Methylobacillus flagellatus KT: one gene and its partners. Each later gene encodes a partner of the first gene's protein in a complex. Links are inferred from orthologs where the notes say so. Each region holds a gene or a part of one and is shown in the gene's direction. Other genes may lie near its edges. The genes, in order: accD, MFLA_RS06385, accC and accB.

Region 1 (6,131 bases):
GTCTGGAGTCTTTGCAGCCCGTTGATGATGCGCTGGAGGCTCCCGAAACTGCTTCCGCATCAGCGATCGAAAAAACACAACCTGATGCAGCACAGCCCCTCGATTTTGCCGACATAGATCTGGAGACTGATGATCTTGGCGACAATCGTGTAGACGCGACTACGGACCAGGATGCAGAGATCACCTTCCCTGATTTTGATATTGAGCTTGATGAAAGCGAGCCCGTCCCTGCTGCCGATATCGATCTTTCGGGAATCAGCCTAGATGTGGCAGGTGACACGGCGGAAGCGGAAAAACTGGTGTCTGGCGAAGGATCGGAAGAGCCAGCTGATGTGGACACCAAGCTGGACCTGGTGACGGCCTACATGGACATGGGGGATAACGAAGGCGCGCGTGAATTGCTCGAGGAAATCCTGAAGGAAGGGGGCCCACGGCAGCAGCAGAGGGCCAAATCCATTCTGGATAGCCTCTCCTGATACGGTCAAGCTTGTAGAAGCCGGGCATTGCCCGGCTTTTTTGTTGATTGCTGATCACAACGATCATTACCGGCAAGGGTAAAATGGCGTATGGATAGATATCTTGAAGCAAGGTAAGGGCGAATGAGGCTCGCATTAGGTATCGAATATGACGGTGCCGGATTTTGCGGCTGGCAAAGCCAGCCCAACCGGCTTGCAGTGCAAGATGCTCTGGAGTCAGCACTTTCGCAGCTGGCCGGCCACCAAGTGCGTGTTTCGGCTGCAGGACGTACGGATACCGGGGTGCACGCTTTGTCTCAGGTCGTGCACTTCGACACAGAGGCTGTGCGATCGCAAACGGCCTGGGTGCGTGGTGTGAACACAAAGCTGCCGAGAGGGGTGCGCGTCTTGTGGGCAAAAGAAGTGGATCCACGTTTCCATGCGCGGTTTGATGCCTATCAGCGCAGTTATCAATACTGGCTTATCAATCAGCCAGTAGCTCCTGCAGTCATGGCGGGCAAGGCCGGCTGGTTTCATCAGCCGCTTGACCTGCAGGCCATGCAGGAAGCCATGGCTTATTTGCTGGGGCAACATGACTTCAGTGCATTTCGCGCTGCGGAATGCCAGGCAAAGTCGCCAGTCAAAACCATGCATCATGCCTCGGTCAGCGCGTTTGGCAGCAGCATGATATTTGACTTTTGCGCCTCTGCCTTCCTGCACCATCAAGTGCGTAATATGGTGGGCGCACTGGTGTATATCGGCAAGGGAAAATATCCGCCAGTGTTTATCGCCGAGCTGTTGGAAAAGCGAGACCGCCGCTGTTCCCCGCCTACCTTTTCTCCCGACGGCCTTTACCTGACTGGTGTCGGTTATGACGGCTGCTGGGGGTTGCCTGGCACTGAACGCAAGTTGCAGATTGGCATTGCCTGAGAGCAGCCAGGATTTTTGTGACAGGGAACCGGCTTTCAGGTACCCTAGCGCCTTTCAATGGCAGGTGGTTTATTCTAGCTTGAGAACGCGAGTCAAAATTTGCGGAATCACCCGCGTCGAGGATGCACTGGCTGCTGCGAAGAACGGTTGTGACGCCATCGGAGGTATTCTATCGATCTAGCCCCAGGAATATCGAATTACAGCGTGCAAGGGAAATCGCAGCGGCACTGCCGCCTTTCATCAGTATTGTCGGCTTGTTTGTCGATGCGGCACCAAGTGAAGTGGAGGCGGTGCTTGCCGAGATCAGGCTCGATGTTTTGCAGTTTCATGGCGATGAATCCCCGGAAGCTTGTCGGCTTTACGGCATGTCCTATATGAAGGCTATTCGCGTCCGCAAGGATACAAATTTGCTACAATACGCTACTCAATACCATGATGCCCGTGCGCTATTGCTGGACGCCTATTTACCGGGCATGGCAGGCGGTACCGGGCAGGTGTTTGACTGGGACCTGGTCCCGCCTCAATTGCCCTTGCCCGTTGTGCTTGCGGGCGGACTGAATCCTGACAACGTGGCAGAGGCCATCCGTCAGGTAAGGCCTTACGCGGTAGACGTCAGTGGCGGAGTCGAACAAACCAAAGGAATCAAGGATGCGGGCAAAATTGCCGCATTCATGCGAGGAGTACAGAATGCAGCTTTATGATATGCCGGATAAGCGTGGCCATTTTGGTCCTTATGGCGGTATTTTTGTAGCCGAGACGTTGGTCGAGGCGTTGGAAGAGTTGCGTGTCATGTATGAACGCTATCGCCACGACCCTGACTTCCTTGCCGAGTTTGCTTATGACTTAAAGCATTTTGTCGGGCGTCCCAGCCCGGTATATTATGCCGAGCGCCTCACGCAGAAAGCAGGTGGTGCTAGGATTTATCTCAAGCGTGAAGATTTGAATCATACAGGCGCGCACAAGGTGAACAATACGATTGGTCAGGCATTGCTTGCCAAGCGCATGGGCAAGCCGCGCGTGATCGCCGAGACCGGCGCGGGCCAGCATGGCGTGGCGACTGCCACGATTGCTGCCCGTCTTGGTCTGGAGTGCGTGGTGTATATGGGCGCCGAGGATGTCAAGCGTCAGGCACCGAATGTATTCCGCATGAAGTTGCTGGGCGCCACAGTGGTGCCGGTGGAGAGCGGTTCCAAGACGCTCAAGGACGCGCTCAATGAAGCAATGCGGGACTGGGTCACCAATATATCGAATACTTTCTACATCATCGGTACGGTGGCTGGGCCGCACCCTTACCCGATGATGGTGCGCGATTTCCAGGCAGTGATTGGCACAGAAGCCAAGCAGCAGATGCAGGAGTTGATCGGCCGTCAGCCCGATGCAGTGATCGCCTGTGTCGGCGGTGGCTCCAATGCCATGGGTATTTTCTACCCTTATATCGACGTAGAAGGCGTGCGCCTGATCGGTGTCGAAGCAGCAGGGCATGGCATCGACACCGGCAGGCATGCCGCGCCTTTGACAGCCAACAGTCCTGCCGGCGTTCTGCACGGCAACCGCACTTACTTAATGCAGGACGAGAACGGGCAGATCATTGAAACACATTCCATTTCTGCCGGGCTGGACTATCCTGGCGTTGGCCCTGAGCATGCATGGCTCAAGGATATCAAGCGTGCCGAATACGTGGCGGTCACGGATGACGAGGCCATGGAAGCATTCCATACCCTGTGTCGTACCGAAGGCATCATTCCGGCGCTGGAGTCCAGCCATGCATTGGCGTATGCGATGAAGCTCGCCGAGACCATGTCGCCTGACCAAGCGTTGCTGGTCAACTTGTCCGGACGCGGCGACAAGGATATCAATACCGTCGCCAGCCTGGCTGGCATCACCCTGTAAGCTGGTTTTTCACATGTCTCGTATCCAAGCAACATTTGCGACGCTCAAGTCGCAAGGCAAGAAAGCCCTGATCCCGTATATCACGGCAGGTGATCCCCATCCCAAGCATACCGTAGCGTTGATGCATGCACTGGTGCAAGCCGGCTCAGACATTATCGAGCTGGGTGTGCCATTTTCCGATCCCATGGCGGACGGCCCGGTAATTCAGTGCGCCACCGAGCGTGCCCTGGCCCACAAGGTTGGCTTGATCAACGTGCTGGAGATGGTGCGTGAATTCCGCCGTGTCGATGACAGGACTCCTGTTGTGCTGATGGGATATGCCAACCCTATAGAAGCGATGGGGCAAGCAAAGTTTGCCGAGCGTGCCTGTGCAGCAGGTGTGGATGGTGTGCTGACAGTCGATTACCCACCAGAGGAATGCCAGGATTTTGTGCAGCTGCTGAAATCGCAGCAGCTGGATCCCATATTCCTGCTGTCGCCTACGTCGGACAGTAGCCGTGTCGATATGATCGTGCATCAGGCAGCAGGTTTTGTCTATTATGTTTCACTCAAAGGTGTCACCGGCTCTCAGAATATTGATATTGCCGAGGTCGGTACCAGGGTGAAGGCGATACGCAGCCGCACAGATCTACCTGTAGGCGTCGGTTTTGGCGTGAGGGATGCGGCCACGGCAAAGGCAGTGGCTGAGATAGCGGATGCCGTGGTGATCGGAAGTCGCATGATTCAGGAAATTGAAAACTCCAGCGAAGACGCATTGCTGAGTAATGTAGCGGCATTGACGCAGAGCATGCGTACGGCAATTGACGATGCCAAGACTTAAAACATGCGCATAAACTGGATATCTGACGAGCAAATACAAAAGCGTGCAGAGTGGGCCGCCGTGGCTACCTGTGCCATTTCTGAATTAAAGGATATAAACCCATGAGCTGGTTGCAAAAACTTCTGCCTCCCAAGATCAATCGGCCTGCAGGCAATAGCCGCAAGACCGTGCCGGAGGGATTGTGGAGCAAATGCCCCTCCTGTGAATCCGTGTTATACCGGACTGACTTGGAAAGCAATTCTGAGGTGTGTCCCAAGTGCTCTTATCACAACCGCATTTCTGCGCGCACCAGGCTGAATTTCCTTCTGGATGCGGAAGGTCGTTCGGAAATCGGCATGGAAGTGCAGCCAGTGGATCCCCTTAAGTTCAAGGACAGCAAACGTTACATTGACCGCCTGAAAACCACCCAGGCGGAGGTGGGGGAAACCGATGCACTGATCGTCATGCAAGGCAGTATCAAGGCGGTGGGCGTGGTCGCTGCGGCATTCGAATTCAAGTTCATGGGCGGGTCCATGGGCTCTGTCGTCGGAGAGCGTTTCGTGCGGGGAGTGCAGGCGGCGATAGACAACAATACCCCATTCATTTGTGTATCAGCCAGTGGTGGCGCGCGGATGCAGGAAGGGATGTTTTCCTTGATGCAAATGGCCAAGACCAGTGCCGCGCTGACCAGGCTGAGCAAGGCTGGCTTGCCCTATATATCGGTATTGACCGACCCGACCATGGGGGGGGTATCAGCCAGTTTTGCCATGCTTGGCGACGTCATCATTGCTGAGCCGCAGGCCTTGATTGGCTTCGCCGGTCCGCGCGTCATTGAACAGACTGTCCGCGAGACTCTGCCGGAAGGGTTTCAGCGCTCCGAGTTCCTGCTGGAGCATGGGGCAATCGACATGATTGTGGATCGACGTGAAATGCGCGACAAACTGGCAACCTTGATGACGAGCTTCATGCGCGTTCCGGCAGGCGCAGCATAAATCACGCTATCATCTGTGACCTCCTATCTTCCTGGCGCGCGTGACCTAGCAGGGTGGCTTGCCTACATCGAGGTGTTGCATCCAGCCTCGATCGAAATGAGCCTGGAACGTGTTGAGCTGGTCCGTCAGCGCCTGTGCCTGGATCCGCAATTCCCGATCTTGATCGTCGCCGGCACCAACGGCAAAGGATCCACCTGTGCCATGTTGGAAAGCATTTATCAGGCAGCAGGCTACAGGGTCGGCTGCTATACGTCTCCGCATTTCGTGCGTTATAACGAGCGTGTGCGCATCGGCGGAATCGAGGTTGAAGATGAGGTGCTGGTCAAGGCGTTTGAGGCAATAGAGCAGGCACGTCATGAAACTACCTTGACCTATTTCGAATTTGGCACTCTCGCTGCTGTCTGGAGCATGGTGGAGGCCAACGTCGATATGGCGATTCTAGAGGTCGGCCTGGGTGGGCGCCTGGATGCCGTCAATGTATTTTCTCCAGTATGCAGCATTGTGACCAGCGTGGATCTGGATCATATGGATTTTCTCGGGAATGACCGTGAATGCATCGGGCGGGAAAAGGCCGGAGTGTTCCGCCGCGGCATTCCGGCAATATGTGGCGATGACCAGCCGCCGTTGTCGCTCCAGGCCTACGCAACCGACATCGGCGCGGACCTGCGCTTGATCGGTAGGGAGTTCAGCTTTCAGCCGCAAGGGACTGATTGGCGCTACCGCTCTTCAACGCATGAGTACCTGTTGCCCTTGCCAGCCTTGGCGGGCGAATTTCAGCTCAATAACGCAGCTTGTGTCATCAATGCCGTTGATGCTCTGCTGGGGATACTGCCAGTGACGCTGGAGCACATTCAGCAAGGATTGCAGCGTGTTGCGCTCAATGGTCGTTTCCAACTGTGCCGCCATCAACCACAGGTGATCCTGGATGTGGCCCATAATCCGCATGCTGCCTGGGCGCTGGCATCCAACCTGGTACAGCATCCGGTTGTGGGACGCACATTGGCGGTGTTTTCCATGCTGGCCGACAAGGATATTAAGGGCGTGGTGCAGGCAACGGCGCCTCAT
Region 2 (6,265 bases), 500 kb from region 1 along the record:
CCCTTGCCCTCGCCAGTGAGCTGGAGTTGCCGGTCGTGGCGACCCATCCAGTGCAGTTCATGGCGCCGGACGATTTCAAGGCGCATGAGGCGCGCGTCTGTATTGCCGAAGGCTATGTGCTCGCCGACAATCGCCGCCCCAAGCTGTTCACCCCGGAACAGTACTTCAAGTCACAGGCGCAGATGGCGGAACTGTTCGCGGATATTCCCGAGGCGCTTGCCAACAGTGTGGAGATCGCCAAGCGTTGCAATCTCACCCTGACGCTGGGCAAGAATTACCTCCCGCAATTCCCCACGCCTAATGGCGAAAGCCTGGATGAATACCTGGTTGCCCAGGCCAAGGCTGGCCTGGAAGAGCGGCTTAAGGTGCTCTTTCCCGACGAAGGTCAGCGCGAGGCGAAGCGCCCGGAATACGAGGCGCGGCTGCAGTTCGAGACCAATATCATCATTCAGATGGGGTTCCCGGGCTATTTCCTCATCGTGGCAGACTTCATCAACTGGGCCAAGAATAACGGCGTGCCGGTCGGCCCGGGTCGTGGTTCCGGCGCCGGCTCGCTGGTGGCCTACAGTCTGGGGATCACCGATCTCGATCCGATGCGCTATGCACTGCTGTTCGAGCGTTTCCTCAACCCGGAACGGGTTTCCATGCCCGATTTCGACATCGATTTCTGTCAGGAGGGCCGCGACCGCGTCATCGACTACGTCAAGCGCAAGTATGGCCTGGATGCCGTGTCCCAGATTGCTACTTTCGGGACCATGGCTGCCAAGGCTGTGATCCGCGATGTGGGTCGGGTGCTTGACCTGCCATTCACCTTCGTCGACAGTGTGGCCAAACTGATCCCGAACGAGCTGGGCATCAGCCTGAGCGAGGCACTGGAGAAGGAGCCGCAGCTCAAGGAGCGGCGGGAGCAGGAAGAGGAAGTGGCAGAGCTGCTGGAGCTTGCGCTGAGGCTGGAGGGCTTGACGCGCAACATTGGCATGCATGCTGGCGGCGTGCTGATCTCTCCGGGGAAGATTTCTGATTTTTCCCCGGTCTATTGCCAAGCGAGTGGGGAAAGCGTGGTGAGTCAGTACGACAAGGACGATGTCGAGGCAGTCGGTCTAGTCAAGTTCGACTTTCTCGGCCTGCGGACATTGACCATCCTGGCCATGGCGCTTGAAAGTGCCAACCTGCAGCGCGCAGAACATGGCCTGGAGCCGCTCGACTTCGAGACATTGCCCATCGACGACAAAGCCAGCTATCAATTGCTCAAGGCGGCTAACACAACGGCTGTGTTCCAGCTGGAATCGCGCGGCATGAAAGACATGCTGAAGCAGGCCAAGCCGGACGTCTTCGAGGATATTATTGCCCTGGTGGCGCTTTACCGCCCCGGACCGATGGACCTGATTCCGGATTTCTGCCGCCGCAAACATGGCCTGCAGCGCGTGGAATATCCGCATCCTGCGACCGAGCCCATCCTCAAGGAGACCTATGGCATCATGGTCTATCAGGAGCAGGTGATGCAGATTGCCCAGGTGGTGGCAGGTTACAGCCTGGGCGGTGCGGATCTGTTGCGCCGCGCCATGGGCAAGAAGAAACCTGAGGAAATGGCCAAGCAGCGCAGCATTTTCATCGAGGGAGCCGTCAAGAACGGCACCTCTGAAAAGCAGGCCGGGGAACTATTCGACTTGATGGAGAAGTTCGCTAGCTACGGCTTCAACAAGTCGCACGCTGCTGCCTACGCCTTGGTGGCCTATCAGACCGCCTATCTCAAGGCACATTACCCGGCGGCTTTCCTTGCCGCCACCATGTCAGCCGACATGAACAACACGGATAATATCCATCTGTTTTATGACGACTGCATTTTCAATGGCCTGGAAGTGCTGCCTCCGGACATCAATGCCAGTGAATACCGTTTTAAGCCGATCAATGCCAAGCAGATCCTTTACGGGCTGGGTGCGATCAAGGGCACGGGCTGGGCGGCGATCGAGTTGATCCTGGCAGCCCGCCAGGAGGGCGGGCCATTCAAGGATTTGTTCGATTTCTGCAGTCGCCTGGATTTACGCAAGGTGAACCGCCGCGTGATCGAATCCCTGATCCGTGCTGGCGCCTTCGACAAGCTGGAGCCCAACCGCGCCGCGTTGCTGGCTGGCGTGAGCCTGGCAATCAGTGCTGCAGAGCAGAGTGGTGCGGCCAGCGGGCAGGATAGCCTGTTTGGCTCGGTGATCGACAGTGCCGTGCATGTACTGCCTGAGACGCCACCATGGACGGAGAAACAGCGCCTGCAGGAAGAAAAGGCGGCACTGGGCTTTTATTTCAGTGGCCACCCTTATGCCGATTACCAGAAAGAAGTCGCGACTTTCGTGCGGAGCAATCTGGCAAACCTCAAGCCCAGCGATCAGCCGCAACTACTCGCAGGGGTGGTGATGGGCGTGCGCATACGCATGACAGGCCGGGGCAAGATGGCGATTGTGACCCTGGACGACATGGCAGGACGCGTTGATATCGTGGTGAGTGGAGAGCTGCTCAACGAGCATGCTACGCTGCTCAAGGAAGACCAGCTGCTCGTGGTGGAGGGGCGCGTCAGCCATGACGATTTCTCGGGCGGACTGCGCGTCAATGCACGCCGCCTGACCGATATTGCTGGCGCGCGCAATGCCTATGCCAACCTGCTCAAGCTGAGCTGCAACGGCCAATCCGATGCGGGCAAGCTGCGCGCGCTGCTCTCTCCTTACCGCAGTGCCGGTTCTCCGGAAGCAGGGCGGGGTTGTGCCGTGAAAATAGCCTACCACAACGATGAGGCGCAGGCCGAGCTCATGCTTGGCGATGATTGGCGTGTAGCGCTGCAAGATGAATTATTGCATGGGCTAAAGAGTTGGCTCAGCGATGAAAACGTGAAAATACTTTATAATTGACGCCCTATGAACGCCAAAACCAACAACGTGAAAACCAGTTTCCTGGAATTCGAGCAACCCATTGCCGAACTGGAAGCCAAGATCGAAGAGCTGCGCTACGTGCAGGACGATTCCGCACTGGATATCTCAGAAGAGATAGAGCGCCTGCAACAAAAGAACAAGACACTGACCAAGGATATCTATGCCAAGCTCACTGCATGGCAGATTTCCCAAGTGGCGCGCCATCCCCAGCGGCCCTATACCCTGGATTATATTCGCGGGATATTTACTGATTTTGAGGAACTGCATGGCGACCGCGCCTTTGCAGACGACCCGGCCATCGTCGGCGGCGTCGCCCGCTTTGAGGGGCAGCCGGTCATGGTGATCGGCCACCAGAAGGGCCGCGACGTGAAGGAGCGCCAGTATCGGAACTTCGGCATGCCGCGTCCTGAAGGCTATCGCAAGGCGCTGCGTTTATATCGGCTCGCCGAGAAGTTCAGGTTGCCGATCATCACCTTGATTGATACGCCGGGTGCTTATCCAGGCATCGGAGCCGAAGAGCGTGGCCAGTCCGAGGCGATTGCGCGTAACCTGTATGTGATGGCGGAACTGACTGTACCAATCATCGGCGTGATCATTGGTGAAGGCGGCTCAGGCGGCGCATTGGCGCTGGGTGTGGTCGACCACCTGATGATGCTGCAATATTCCACTTACTCCGTCATCTCGCCCGAGGGCTGCGCGTCCATCCTCTGGAAGAGTGCTGACAAGGCATCGGAAGCCGCCGAAACGCTCGGCATTACCGCTACGCGCCTCAAGGCGCTGGGTCTGGTGGACCGTATCGTGCCGGAGCCCATGGGTGGTGCACACCGTGCCCCCGAGGACATGATGCAGAACCTGCGCCGTGCATTGGCCGACGAGCTGGCACATTTGCAGGTCAAGTCCATCGATAACTTGCTAGAGGCCCGCCATGAGCGCCTCATGAGCTATGGCAAGTTCAAGGAAGTCCCTGTCAAGTAACCCTTCATCCGGGCGTGCAGAAGATCCTCAGCACGCCCGTGCTTCCGCTGTTCAGTCCAGCCAGCCATCTGCGCTGGCGCACCGCATAGACAAATTCCTGTCGACACATACCCGGCCCGGGCAGCGCTTGCTGATCGCATTCAGCGGAGGGCTGGATTCGCGTGTGCTGCTGCAACTGCTTGCACAATGTAGTCAGCAGCATGGTGTCCTGCTCGAAGCCATGCACGTGCATCACGGCCTGAGCCCAAATGCTGATCGCTGGGCGGCTTTCTGTGCGGCAGAGTGCCAGGGCTTGGGCATTGCATTCCACTGTCAGCGCATATGCGTCGATACGTCGTCAGGCCTGGGTATAGAAGCGGGTGCCAGACTGGCGCGCTACACGGCCTTGCTGTCCCACGACGCTGATTATGTGTTGCTGGCGCATCACCAGGACGACCAGGCGGAGACCCTGCTGCTGCAATTGCTGCGCGGGGCGGGCGCCAAAGGGCTGGCAGCCATGGCGATACACGATCCATCCCGCAGGCTGCTGCGCCCCTTGATCGATGTTTCCCGTGATGAGATTCAGGCATATGCGAAGCATGCCGGCCTGCAGTGGGTGGATGACGAAAGCAACCTGGATACGCGTTATGACAGGAATTTCTTGCGGCATATGGTGTTTCCTGTGTTGGCGCAGCGGTATCCTGCTGTACGAAGTACATTGGCACGCTCGGCGGCACATCTGGCTGAAGCGGCATGCCTGCTGGATGAGCTTGCAGCGCTGGATGCTGATGGTATGGTGGTGGATGGCAAGGTCAATGTCGACAGGCTGGGCATGTTGTCGAGCCAGCGTGCGCGCAACCTGTTGCGCTGGTGGCTGGATGCGCATGGCTTGCCGATGCCAGGATTGCCGCGCCTGCAGGAGATGTTACAGCAGTTGTTGCACGCCGGAGGGCAGGCTGCCATCAAGATTCGGGTATGTGAGTCCACCTATCTGCGGCGATATCGTGGCTGGGCCAGCCTGAGCGCTGAGCCGCCTGTACCAGAGCCTGCAGGCTTGTGCTGGCAGGGTGGCGATAGGCTGTTGCTGCCGGCCAACGGACAGCTGATGGCCCGGCATGTGATGGGAGACGGGCTGGCCATATCACGATGGCAGGGATGCAGGCTAGATATACGTTATCGTAGCGGTGGCGAACGTTTCAGGCTTGATGCCCGGCGCCCCAGCCGTACGCTCAAGCAACTTTTTCAGGAGGCGGACATTGCCCCCTGGCTGCGGGAGCGCCTGCCATTAATTTATATCGAGGATGAGCTCGTGCTGGTGCCCGGCGTCGGGGTGGCCGCCGGCTGGCGGGCACAGCCTGGAGAGCAGGGCTTAATGCTCGACTGGCAGCCGCTGCGGCCAAGCCGCGATGAACCATTCAGGCATTAGGTTGATTTGTCGCGCTTGAGCAGTGGCTCCAGTTGCTTCCAGACGTTTTCCAGGATCTTTTCCTGTGCATTGGCCTTGGGATGCAGGCCGTCCTGCTGGGTGAACTCTGGCTTGCCGGCAACGCCCTCCAGCAGGAAAGGGACAAGACGCAGGTTGAATTCTTTTGCCAGTTCCGTATAGCTGGCAATGAACTCTCGCGTGTATTTAGGGCCATAGTTTGGCGGGATCATCATTCCTGCCAACAGCACTTGCGCCTTGGCTTCGTGGCTGGATTTGATCATGCTGGCAAGGTTGTTGCGCATCTGGTCGACTGGTAGGCCTCGCAGGCCGTCGTTTGCGCCCAGCTCGAGAATGACGATATCGGGTTTGTGCTGGGTGAGCGCAGCCGCAATACGGCTGACTCCGCCACTGGTAGTTTCTCCGCTGATACTGGCATTGACGACCTTGTAGCCGGGATATTGGTGTGCAATGCGCTTTTCAAGCAAGGCTACCCAACCTTGCTCGCGTGGGATGCCATAGGCGGCTGAAAGGCTGTCGCCATAGACCAGGATGGTGGCGGCATGGGCAGTGCTGGCCAGCATGGCGCAGGCAAGACTGAATAACAATATGAAACGGAACATCATTGATGCAAACACCTTTGGCTGTTGAAGCGGTTAATCTCGATAAATATATAGAAAATGGGGACGGCAGGCTTGATATCTTGCGGTCACTCTCACTCCAGGTAGCAGCAGGGGAGAAAGTCGCCATCATCGGCAGCTCCGGATCAGGCAAATCAACATTGCTCAGCCTGCTTGCAGGCTTGGACAGCCCCAGCGGTGGAAAAGTGCTGGTCAATGGTACGGAAATCAGTCACCTCGATGAAGACGGCAGGGCTGCCATCCGCGGCAAGCGCATGGGATTCGTCTTCCAGTCATTCCAATTGTTGCCCTCCCTCACGGCGCTGGAAAACGTCATGCTGCCCTTGCAGCTG
Region 3 (6,161 bases), 1.8 Mb from region 1 along the record:
TACTTCCGTGGCTTTGCGCGATGCATTGTCCGCGGTAAAAATCCCATTCATTGAAGTCCATCTTTCCAATATCTACGCACGCGAATCCTTCAGGCATCATTCGTATTTCTCCGACCTGGCAGTCGGCGTGATCAGCGGCCTGGGCGCACGTGGATATTTAATGGCGCTGGACTACGCCATCCACCACATTAGCCGTGCCTGACCGGCACCCTTTACACTTCTTAGAGGTTAACCATGGATTTACGCAAACTGAAAAAACTGATCGACCTGGTCGAAGAGTCCGGCATATCCGAGCTGGAACTCACCGAAGGCGAGGAGAAAGTGCGCATTTCGCGCCACCTGCCCAACAACCAGGCGCCAGTCCAATTTGCCCAGCCTTACATTGCCGCGCCTGCCGCTCCCCAGGCAGCCCCTGCCGCACCAGCTGCCGAGGCCGCCACTGCTCCTGCTATCGAAGGCCATGTGGTGAAATCGCCCATGGTAGGCACTTTCTATCGTGCGCCATCTCCAGATGCCAAGGCGTTTGTTGATGTCGGCAGTACCGTCAACGCCGGCGACACCCTCTGCATCATCGAGGCGATGAAGCTCCTCAATGAAATCGAGGCAGACAAGGCCGGCGTGATCAAGGCAATTCTGGTCGAGAACGGCCAGCCCGTTGAATATGGTGAACCGCTGTTCATCATCGGTTAGGAAATATCCTCATGTTCGATAAAGTCCTTATTGCCAACCGTGGCGAGATTGCGCTGCGCATTCAGCGTGCCTGCCGAGAGCTTGGCATCAAAACGGTCGCCGTCCACTCAGAGGCTGACCGCGAAGCCAAGTACGTCAAGCTTGCCGACGAATCCGTATGCATCGGCCCAGCGCCTTCCAGCCAAAGCTATCTCAACATTCCTGCCGTCATCAGTGCAGCTGAGGTCACGGATGCGGAAGCCATCCATCCTGGCTATGGTTTTCTCTCCGAAAATGCCGATTTTGCAGAACGCGTAGAGCAGAGCGGCTTCACATTCATCGGTCCGCGCGCCGAGACCATCCGCCTCATGGGCGATAAAGTCAGTGCCAAGGACACCATGAAAGCCGCAGGAGTGCCCTGCGTTCCCGGCTCCGAAGGGGCCTTGGGCGACGATAACGATGAAATCCTGCGTATCGCCAAGGATATTGGTTATCCCGTCATCATCAAGGCAGCCGGTGGTGGTGGTGGCCGCGGCATGCGTGTGGTGCATACAGAAGCCGCACTGCTCAACGCCGTCAGCATGACCAAGGCGGAAGCCCAGGCCGCATTCGGCAACCCCATGGTCTACATGGAGAAGTTCCTTGAACAGCCGCGCCATATCGAGATCCAGATACTGGCAGACCAGCATGGCAACGCCATATACCTGGGTGAACGCGACTGCTCAATGCAACGCCGCCACCAAAAGGTGCTGGAGGAGGCGCCTGCTTTCGGCATCTCGCCGCAATTGCGCGAGAAGATCGGCACCGCCTGTGCCGAGGCCTGCAAACGCATCAACTACCGCGGCGCCGGCACTTTCGAATTCCTTTACGAAAACGGCGAGTTTTATTTCATCGAAATGAACACGCGCGTGCAGGTAGAGCATCCCGTCACGGAAATGGTCACCGGCATTGATATCGTCCAGCAACAAATTCTGATTGCAGCCAATAAAAAGCTCGGCATCAAGCAGAAGGATGTCAAGATCACCGGCCACTCGATCGAGTGTCGTATCAATGCGGAAGACCCTTTCAACTTCGTGCCGTCTCCCGGCCGCATCACGACCTTTCATATGCCCGGCGGCCCCGGCATCCGCGTCGACACCCATGCGTATCAAGGCTATATGGTGCCACCCAACTACGACTCCATGATCGGCAAACTGATCGCCTATGGCGACACGCGTGAACAGGCCATTGCACGCATGCAGATCGCCTTATCGGAAATGGTGATCGAAGGCATCAAAACCAATGTGGCCCTGCACAAGGAACTGCTTGCCGATACAGCATTCCATCAAGGCGGCACCAGCATCCACTATCTGGAACAAAAACTGGGTATAGCAAGTAAGTAATGGCCTGGATTTCACTCAGAATAGACGCCCGGGATGACAACGCCGAGCTCCTCAGCGACACCCTGATGGAGCTCGGCGCACTCTCTGCAAGCATAGAGGATGCCAATGCCGAAACACCGGACGAACAGCCAATTTTCGGCGAACCGGGCGACCCACCTCCTGGCATCTGGCAGCAGAATGTCGTCACTGCACTACTGGATGAGAGCGCAGACCTGGACTCCCTGCTGGAGGAACTGAGTGCTGCCACAGGCATTACCGATTTCCGTTACAGCACGGAAACGATTGCCGAACAGGACTGGGTGCGCGCGACCCAGTCGCAATTCGAGCCCATCCGTATCCGGGATGATTTATGGATCGTGCCTTCCTGGCATGATGCACCTAACCCGGATGGCCTCAACATTGTGCTGGATCCCGGCCTGGCGTTTGGCACTGGCAGCCACCCGACCACCCACTTATGCCTCAGCTGGCTTGCCGACACAGTGAAGCCGGACACGAGTGTGCTGGATTACGGCTGCGGTTCCGGCATTCTCGCCATCGCAGCACGAAAACTGGGGGCCGGCAAGGTCGTCGGCGTAGACATTGATGCTCAGGCCATTCAATCCAGCGTCTACAACGCGGACCAGAACCAGGTGGATGCCAGCTTCTATCTGGCCAGCGACCTGCCTGGCGGACAGTTTGACATCGTCGTGGCCAACATCCTTTCCAGTGCCCTTTCCGTCCTTGCGCCGGCATTGGCGCGGGCCGCACGATCCGGCGGCAGGATTGCACTTTCTGGCATCCTTCGCGAACAAGCCGATCAGGTCAGTGCCATTTACCAGGAATGGTTCGAGATGGATGCGCCGGTGTTCATGGATAGCTGGGTGCTGCTCACAGGAAGCAGAAGGTGAACACCTGATATGCGGCTAGTGACCTCCTGCCCAGCGTGCGACACCCGGTTCCACGTCAAGCCGGAACAACTGGCGGCCCATGGCGGCGACCTGCGTTGCGGTCAATGCCAGCATCTCTTCAATGCCGGCTCGCGGATTTACGAGATTCTGGAGCCACAAACCCTGGCACCCTTGCCGCCCAGCGACGCAAGCGAGGAACCCTTTTCCGATCACATACCACCTGAGGCGGAAGAGGCAAGCCCTGCCCTGCCTCCGGCGACGCACTTCATCTCCGGCGACACAGATAGCGAAACAGCGGATTCACCAGCGCCAGAAGAGATCACGCCGATCGAGGAACCAACAACTATTCCTGAAGTAGAGCCGACAGGTACTATTGAAATCGACCACGGGGAATCGATAGATACTGAAACAGAGCCAAGCACCGCATCCAGCGAACATCACGCAGAAGAGCAGATTGCGGAAGCTCCTGACACTGATGGGCAGCCCGTCGCCGCCAGCTTTCTCACCCCGGAAAAACCGGCGCGTCAACGACGTGTCTCCCTCTGGCTGACGGTGCCAATCAGCCTGCTGCTCCTGCTGATGCTATTTGGGCAATCCATCTATTTCTTCCGTACCCAGCTGGCAGGATACTGGCCGTCGAGCCGGCCGGCTCTGGAATCTGCCTGCCAGTGGCTAGGATGCACGGTATCATTGCCACGCAATGCAGAAATGCTGGCGCTCGACGACTCCGATTTGCAAGAGGATTTCGAGCATCCCGACGTCATCCAGCTTTCGACCAAGCTAATCAACAACGCCAACTACGCCCAGGCGTACCCCATGCTAGAACTGACGCTGACGGACGACGAGGACCAGCCCAAGCTACGCCGCATATTCAGCCCAGAGGAATACCTGCCCTCTGGCCTGGATATCCAGGCAGGCCTGCCCGCCCACGGCGAAATCCAGATCAACCTGGCATTCTCCACCAGCGGCGAAACTGTTTCAGGCTACCGCGTATTTGTCACTTACTGATGCCGCGGTTGTTCAAGGGCGCCTCTATATTGTGGCTGTATAACATGCATACTTGGTTTTTCGAGCCCATTCTCCCTCCGACTTTGCACATACTAATGAAAATCATGAGGCGCAGATCATGATGCTGCGCATGGCATGAGCAAGCTCGGGCTATATGATGGGAACCATGGATTGCGCGGTACTGATTGTGCAGCCTCTACCCACCTTAAAAGGAGATTGATCATGTGGACCAAGCCAGAAGTCACCGAAATGCGTTTTGGTTTTGAAGTAACAATGTACGTCTGCAACCGCTAAGCTGTTGCTCATCTCCGTACGTAAGGGGCCGCCAGGCCCCTTTTGCTTTTTCCATTTCCGCACCGGCTGTTACTGCTCTTGACCACGCAGCCATGTCTGCCGTGCCTCGAATGCTCAATGTCAGAATGCTGTGATGGCTTGCAAGCAAGGTGACTGCAGGGCTCTGATTGCCTGCAACAGGCAGTCGATGGCTTTTTCCCGGGTATACCCTTTGCGCCAGGCCAAGGCTATGCGGCGCGTAGGGACCGGATCCGCAAATGGAATCGTCCTGATCAGCGGGTTCTGGTAGCGTCCTGCAGCCGCACTGCATGGCAAGACAGTGATCCCCAAGTTGGAAGCCACCATATTGCGGATGGTTTCAAGGGAGTTTCCTTGGAGCACCTCACCGTGACGCGAGAGTTCCGGACAGGCCAGCACTACCTGGTTGCTGAAACAATGGCCGCTGTTTAACAACAAGACTTTCTCATCAGCCAATTCTTCCGCACGAATCTCCTTGCGCTCCGCCCAAGGATGAATATCTGGTACGGCCACGACAAAACTTTCATCGTACAAGGGTTCGCAGCGTACGCCCGGAACATCGAAAGGCAAGGCAATGATCGCAGCATCAATCACCCGATTGCGCAATTGCGTCTCCAGGTTGGCAGTCAGGTTTTCTTCCACTTCCAGGGGCATTTCCGGTGCGAGGCGCCGCAGGGCGGGAATAATCTCGGGCAACAAGTAAGGCCCTGTGGAGTAAATCACCCCTAGCTTAAACGGTCCAGCAAGCTGGTTATTGCCCATGCGCGCAATTTCCTTGATGCGGTCAGACTCTTCCAAGGTGCGGATTGCCTGAGCAATGATCTGTTCTCCAATCGGTGTCGTCGCTACATCCCTGTGGCTGCGTTCGAAAATGGTGACACCCAGCTCCTCTTCCAGTTTTTTCACTGCCAAGCTCAGGGCCGGCTGGCTCACAAAGCATTTCTCTGCAGCACGCCTGAAATTGCGTTCTTTCGCCACTGCCACAATAAACTTCAATTCACTTAATGTCATATTGTCATGATAGTTACTATTAATCGACCTAAAACAGTTAATAAGCGGGTGATATATCTTATCAAAAAAAACCATCATCCCCATTCCGGATCATTCCTGCGATTTGATGATAGATTCTCTTGTTTTACATAAGGTCCTGCTTGTGTCTGCCACACTCAACTGGCTCAAAGGCTTCAAACCGCAACAAAACCCGGTCAACCATCAGGAGAAATTTCGCGCCTGCCTGGGCGCCCTGCTCGGCATGTTGGCAAGCGGTTTCCTGAGCGCCTGGCTACTGGGCGCAGAAAGCCTGCCGTTCCTGATGGCTCCGCTGGGGGCGTCGGCGGTATTGCTCTATGCCGTCCCAGCAAGCCCACTGGCTCAACCCTGGTCTCTCATCGGCGGCAACCTGCTTTCAGCGTTGGTAGGCGTCGCCAGCCTGCATTGGATAGCCAGCATTCCCATAGCAGCAGCAGTCGCTGTATCAGTTGCCATCGGTGTCATGTTCGTATTGCGCTGCCTGCATCCACCTGGGGGAGCCGTGGCGCTGACTGCCGTATTGTCGGGATCTCTGGCGTTGGAACATACTGCTTACTTCATGCTGCTCGTCGCGATTAATTCAGGCGTATTGTTGGTGGTTGCCCTGGTCTACAACAATGCTAGCCGCCGGCGCTACCCCCATCAGTCCAGGCCCGAAACGACACACCAGACCAAAGATATGCGTCCGGCCCACCGCGTAGGCTTCACCACCGCAGACGTAGATACCGTGCTCAGGGAATATAACCAGGTACTGGATATTGCACGGGTCGATCTGGAAAACCTTATGCTGCGCACTGAGATGCAGGCCTACAAGCGGCGTTTTGGAGAAATCACCTGTGGCGACATCATGTCGCGGGATGTGGTCAGCGTGGAA
Region 4 (2,889 bases), 1.8 Mb from region 1 along the record:
GAAGGGCTTGAGCAAGCGCGGATTTTTCATGTTGGCATTGGCGCTGGCAGCCTCCATCCTGCTTATCCAGCAATATGCCAGCAAACCTCGCTTGGCACATCCCGTCGAGACATTTGCCTCCACCACGCCATTCTTTGCCGCTCATGCATCGGATCTCCAGGGCATGGAGCAGCCGTTATCACAGTGGCAGGGACAGCTACTGATCGTGAATTTCTGGGCGACCTGGTGCGCACCCTGTCGCGAGGAAATGCCAGAGCTCGCGGAGCTGGCACGTGAGTACGCGGGCAAGCTGGTCGTACTTGGCATCTCCCTGGATAGCGTGGAGAAAATGCAGGTTTTTGCCCAAGACACGCCCGTACCCTATCCTTTATTGTCCGCAGAGGATGAAGGTATGACTCTCAGTGCTTCGCTCGGTAACCTGAATAGTGTGGTTCCACATACCGTGATCATCGGTCCCGATGGTAAAATCCTCAAGAGTTATTTTGGTCGTGTCACCAAGGTGCTTTTGCTAGAAACATTGCAGCCCGCACTTGATTCATGAGCCAAATTCCCAAGCTGAACAATATCGAGCAATTTCGCTAAATTTCGTCAATTCTCTAGACAAAATACCCCAAATTACGGCAAACTTGCAGCCATCAAAGTTGCATGGCGGCCAAAACCGCCCCCATTCATGGCCCAACCCTCCTCCAACACCGTACTGGTATTACACGGACCCAACCTCAATCTGCTGGGATTGCGTGAACCCACCCATTACGGTTCGGACACACTGGAAAGCATTAACCACCAGCTCAAGCATCATGCTGACAGCGCGGGGATCGCCATTGAAACCTTCCAGAGCAACCATGAAGCGGCATTGATGGAAAAAATCCATGCACTGGCGCATGCCCCAGTGGATTTCATCATCATCAATCCGGCAGCTTTCACCCATACTTCCGTGGCTTTGCGCGATGCATTGTCCGCGGTAAAAATCCCATTCATTGAAGTCCATCTTTCCAATATCTACGCACGCGAATCCTTCAGGCATCATTCGTATTTCTCCGACCTGGCAGTCGGCGTGATCAGCGGCCTGGGCGCACGTGGATATTTAATGGCGCTGGACTACGCCATCCACCACATTAGCCGTGCCTGACCGGCACCCTTTACACTTCTTAGAGGTTAACCATGGATTTACGCAAACTGAAAAAACTGATCGACCTGGTCGAAGAGTCCGGCATATCCGAGCTGGAACTCACCGAAGGCGAGGAGAAAGTGCGCATTTCGCGCCACCTGCCCAACAACCAGGCGCCAGTCCAATTTGCCCAGCCTTACATTGCCGCGCCTGCCGCTCCCCAGGCAGCCCCTGCCGCACCAGCTGCCGAGGCCGCCACTGCTCCTGCTATCGAAGGCCATGTGGTGAAATCGCCCATGGTAGGCACTTTCTATCGTGCGCCATCTCCAGATGCCAAGGCGTTTGTTGATGTCGGCAGTACCGTCAACGCCGGCGACACCCTCTGCATCATCGAGGCGATGAAGCTCCTCAATGAAATCGAGGCAGACAAGGCCGGCGTGATCAAGGCAATTCTGGTCGAGAACGGCCAGCCCGTTGAATATGGTGAACCGCTGTTCATCATCGGTTAGGAAATATCCTCATGTTCGATAAAGTCCTTATTGCCAACCGTGGCGAGATTGCGCTGCGCATTCAGCGTGCCTGCCGAGAGCTTGGCATCAAAACGGTCGCCGTCCACTCAGAGGCTGACCGCGAAGCCAAGTACGTCAAGCTTGCCGACGAATCCGTATGCATCGGCCCAGCGCCTTCCAGCCAAAGCTATCTCAACATTCCTGCCGTCATCAGTGCAGCTGAGGTCACGGATGCGGAAGCCATCCATCCTGGCTATGGTTTTCTCTCCGAAAATGCCGATTTTGCAGAACGCGTAGAGCAGAGCGGCTTCACATTCATCGGTCCGCGCGCCGAGACCATCCGCCTCATGGGCGATAAAGTCAGTGCCAAGGACACCATGAAAGCCGCAGGAGTGCCCTGCGTTCCCGGCTCCGAAGGGGCCTTGGGCGACGATAACGATGAAATCCTGCGTATCGCCAAGGATATTGGTTATCCCGTCATCATCAAGGCAGCCGGTGGTGGTGGTGGCCGCGGCATGCGTGTGGTGCATACAGAAGCCGCACTGCTCAACGCCGTCAGCATGACCAAGGCGGAAGCCCAGGCCGCATTCGGCAACCCCATGGTCTACATGGAGAAGTTCCTTGAACAGCCGCGCCATATCGAGATCCAGATACTGGCAGACCAGCATGGCAACGCCATATACCTGGGTGAACGCGACTGCTCAATGCAACGCCGCCACCAAAAGGTGCTGGAGGAGGCGCCTGCTTTCGGCATCTCGCCGCAATTGCGCGAGAAGATCGGCACCGCCTGTGCCGAGGCCTGCAAACGCATCAACTACCGCGGCGCCGGCACTTTCGAATTCCTTTACGAAAACGGCGAGTTTTATTTCATCGAAATGAACACGCGCGTGCAGGTAGAGCATCCCGTCACGGAAATGGTCACCGGCATTGATATCGTCCAGCAACAAATTCTGATTGCAGCCAATAAAAAGCTCGGCATCAAGCAGAAGGATGTCAAGATCACCGGCCACTCGATCGAGTGTCGTATCAATGCGGAAGACCCTTTCAACTTCGTGCCGTCTCCCGGCCGCATCACGACCTTTCATATGCCCGGCGGCCCCGGCATCCGCGTCGACACCCATGCGTATCAAGGCTATATGGTGCCACCCAACTACGACTCCATGATCGGCAAACTGATCGCCTATGGCGACACGCGTGAACAGGCCATTGCACGCATGCAGATCGCCTTATCGGAAATGGTGATCGAAGGCATCAAAACCAATGTGGCCCTGC

Evidence for each region.
Region 2: the proteins of accD (region 1) and MFLA_RS06385 are in contact, whole or in part, in a solved structure (PDB 8UXZ), measured with the Escherichia coli proteins. The link is inferred for Methylobacillus flagellatus KT from one-to-one orthologs.
Region 3: the proteins of accD (region 1) and accC are in contact, whole or in part, in a solved structure (PDB 8UXZ), measured with the Escherichia coli proteins. The link is inferred for Methylobacillus flagellatus KT from one-to-one orthologs.
Region 4: the proteins of accD (region 1) and accB are in contact, whole or in part, in a solved structure (PDB 8UXZ), measured with the Escherichia coli proteins. The link is inferred for Methylobacillus flagellatus KT from one-to-one orthologs.

What each region holds. Positions count from the first base shown.
Region 1 is NC_007947.1:1,813,593-1,819,723, reverse strand. The notes cover bases 3,286-6,131. They hold accD (acetyl-CoA carboxylase, carboxyltransferase subunit beta), read left to right. Parts: upstream 3,286-4,196; coding sequence 4,197-5,066; downstream 5,067-6,131. Other genes in these bases: folC (bifunctional tetrahydrofolate synthase/dihydrofolate synthase), read left to right, coding at 5,082-6,131; trpA (tryptophan synthase subunit alpha), read left to right, coding at 3,289-4,095. Outside these bases: MFLA_RS08710 (FimV/HubP family polar landmark protein), read left to right, coding at 1-476; tRNA pseudouridine(38-40) synthase TruA, read left to right, coding at 600-1,385; trpB (tryptophan synthase subunit beta), read left to right, coding at 2,073-3,275.
Region 2 is NC_007947.1:1,315,778-1,322,042, forward strand. Bases 1,916-4,895 are described here. They hold MFLA_RS06385 (acetyl-CoA carboxylase carboxyltransferase subunit alpha), read left to right. Parts: upstream 1,916-2,900; coding sequence 2,901-3,890; downstream 3,891-4,895. Other genes in these bases: dnaE (DNA polymerase III subunit alpha), read left to right, coding at 1,916-2,894; tilS (tRNA lysidine(34) synthetase TilS), read left to right, coding at 3,859-4,895. Also shown: more of dnaE, read left to right, coding at 1-1,915; more of tilS, read left to right, coding at 4,896-5,295; MFLA_RS06395 (arylesterase), read right to left, coding at 5,292-5,918; MFLA_RS06400 (ABC transporter ATP-binding protein), read left to right, coding at 5,921-6,265. UniProt on the Escherichia coli protein: Component of the acetyl coenzyme A carboxylase (ACC) complex. First, biotin carboxylase catalyzes the carboxylation of biotin on its carrier protein (BCCP) and then the CO(2) group is transferred by the carboxyltransferase to acetyl-CoA to form malonyl-CoA.
Region 3 is NC_007947.1:20,475-26,635, reverse strand. Bases 1-2,876 are described here. They hold accC (acetyl-CoA carboxylase biotin carboxylase subunit), read left to right. Parts: upstream 1-701; coding sequence 702-2,051; downstream 2,052-2,876. Other genes in these bases: prmA (50S ribosomal protein L11 methyltransferase), read left to right, coding at 2,051-2,876; accB (acetyl-CoA carboxylase biotin carboxyl carrier protein), read left to right, coding at 235-690; aroQ (type II 3-dehydroquinate dehydratase), read left to right, coding at 1-202. Outside these bases: more of prmA, read left to right, coding at 2,877-2,938; MFLA_RS00105 (zinc-ribbon and DUF3426 domain-containing protein), read left to right, coding at 2,948-3,946; pyrroloquinoline quinone precursor peptide PqqA, read left to right, coding at 4,169-4,240; MFLA_RS00100 (hydrogen peroxide-inducible genes activator), read right to left, coding at 4,361-5,269; MFLA_RS00095 (HPP family protein), read left to right, coding at 5,412-6,161. UniProt on the Escherichia coli protein: This protein is a component of the acetyl coenzyme A carboxylase complex; first, biotin carboxylase catalyzes the carboxylation of the carrier protein and then the transcarboxylase transfers the carboxyl group to form malonyl-CoA.
Region 4 is NC_007947.1:24,674-27,562, reverse strand. It holds accB (acetyl-CoA carboxylase biotin carboxyl carrier protein), read left to right. Parts: upstream 1-1,161; coding sequence 1,162-1,617; downstream 1,618-2,889. Other genes in the region: accC (acetyl-CoA carboxylase biotin carboxylase subunit), read left to right, coding at 1,629-2,889; aroQ (type II 3-dehydroquinate dehydratase), read left to right, coding at 671-1,129; MFLA_RS00130 (TlpA family protein disulfide reductase), read left to right, coding at 1-541. UniProt on the Escherichia coli protein: This protein is a component of the acetyl coenzyme A carboxylase complex; first, biotin carboxylase catalyzes the carboxylation of the carrier protein and then the transcarboxylase transfers the carboxyl group to form malonyl-CoA.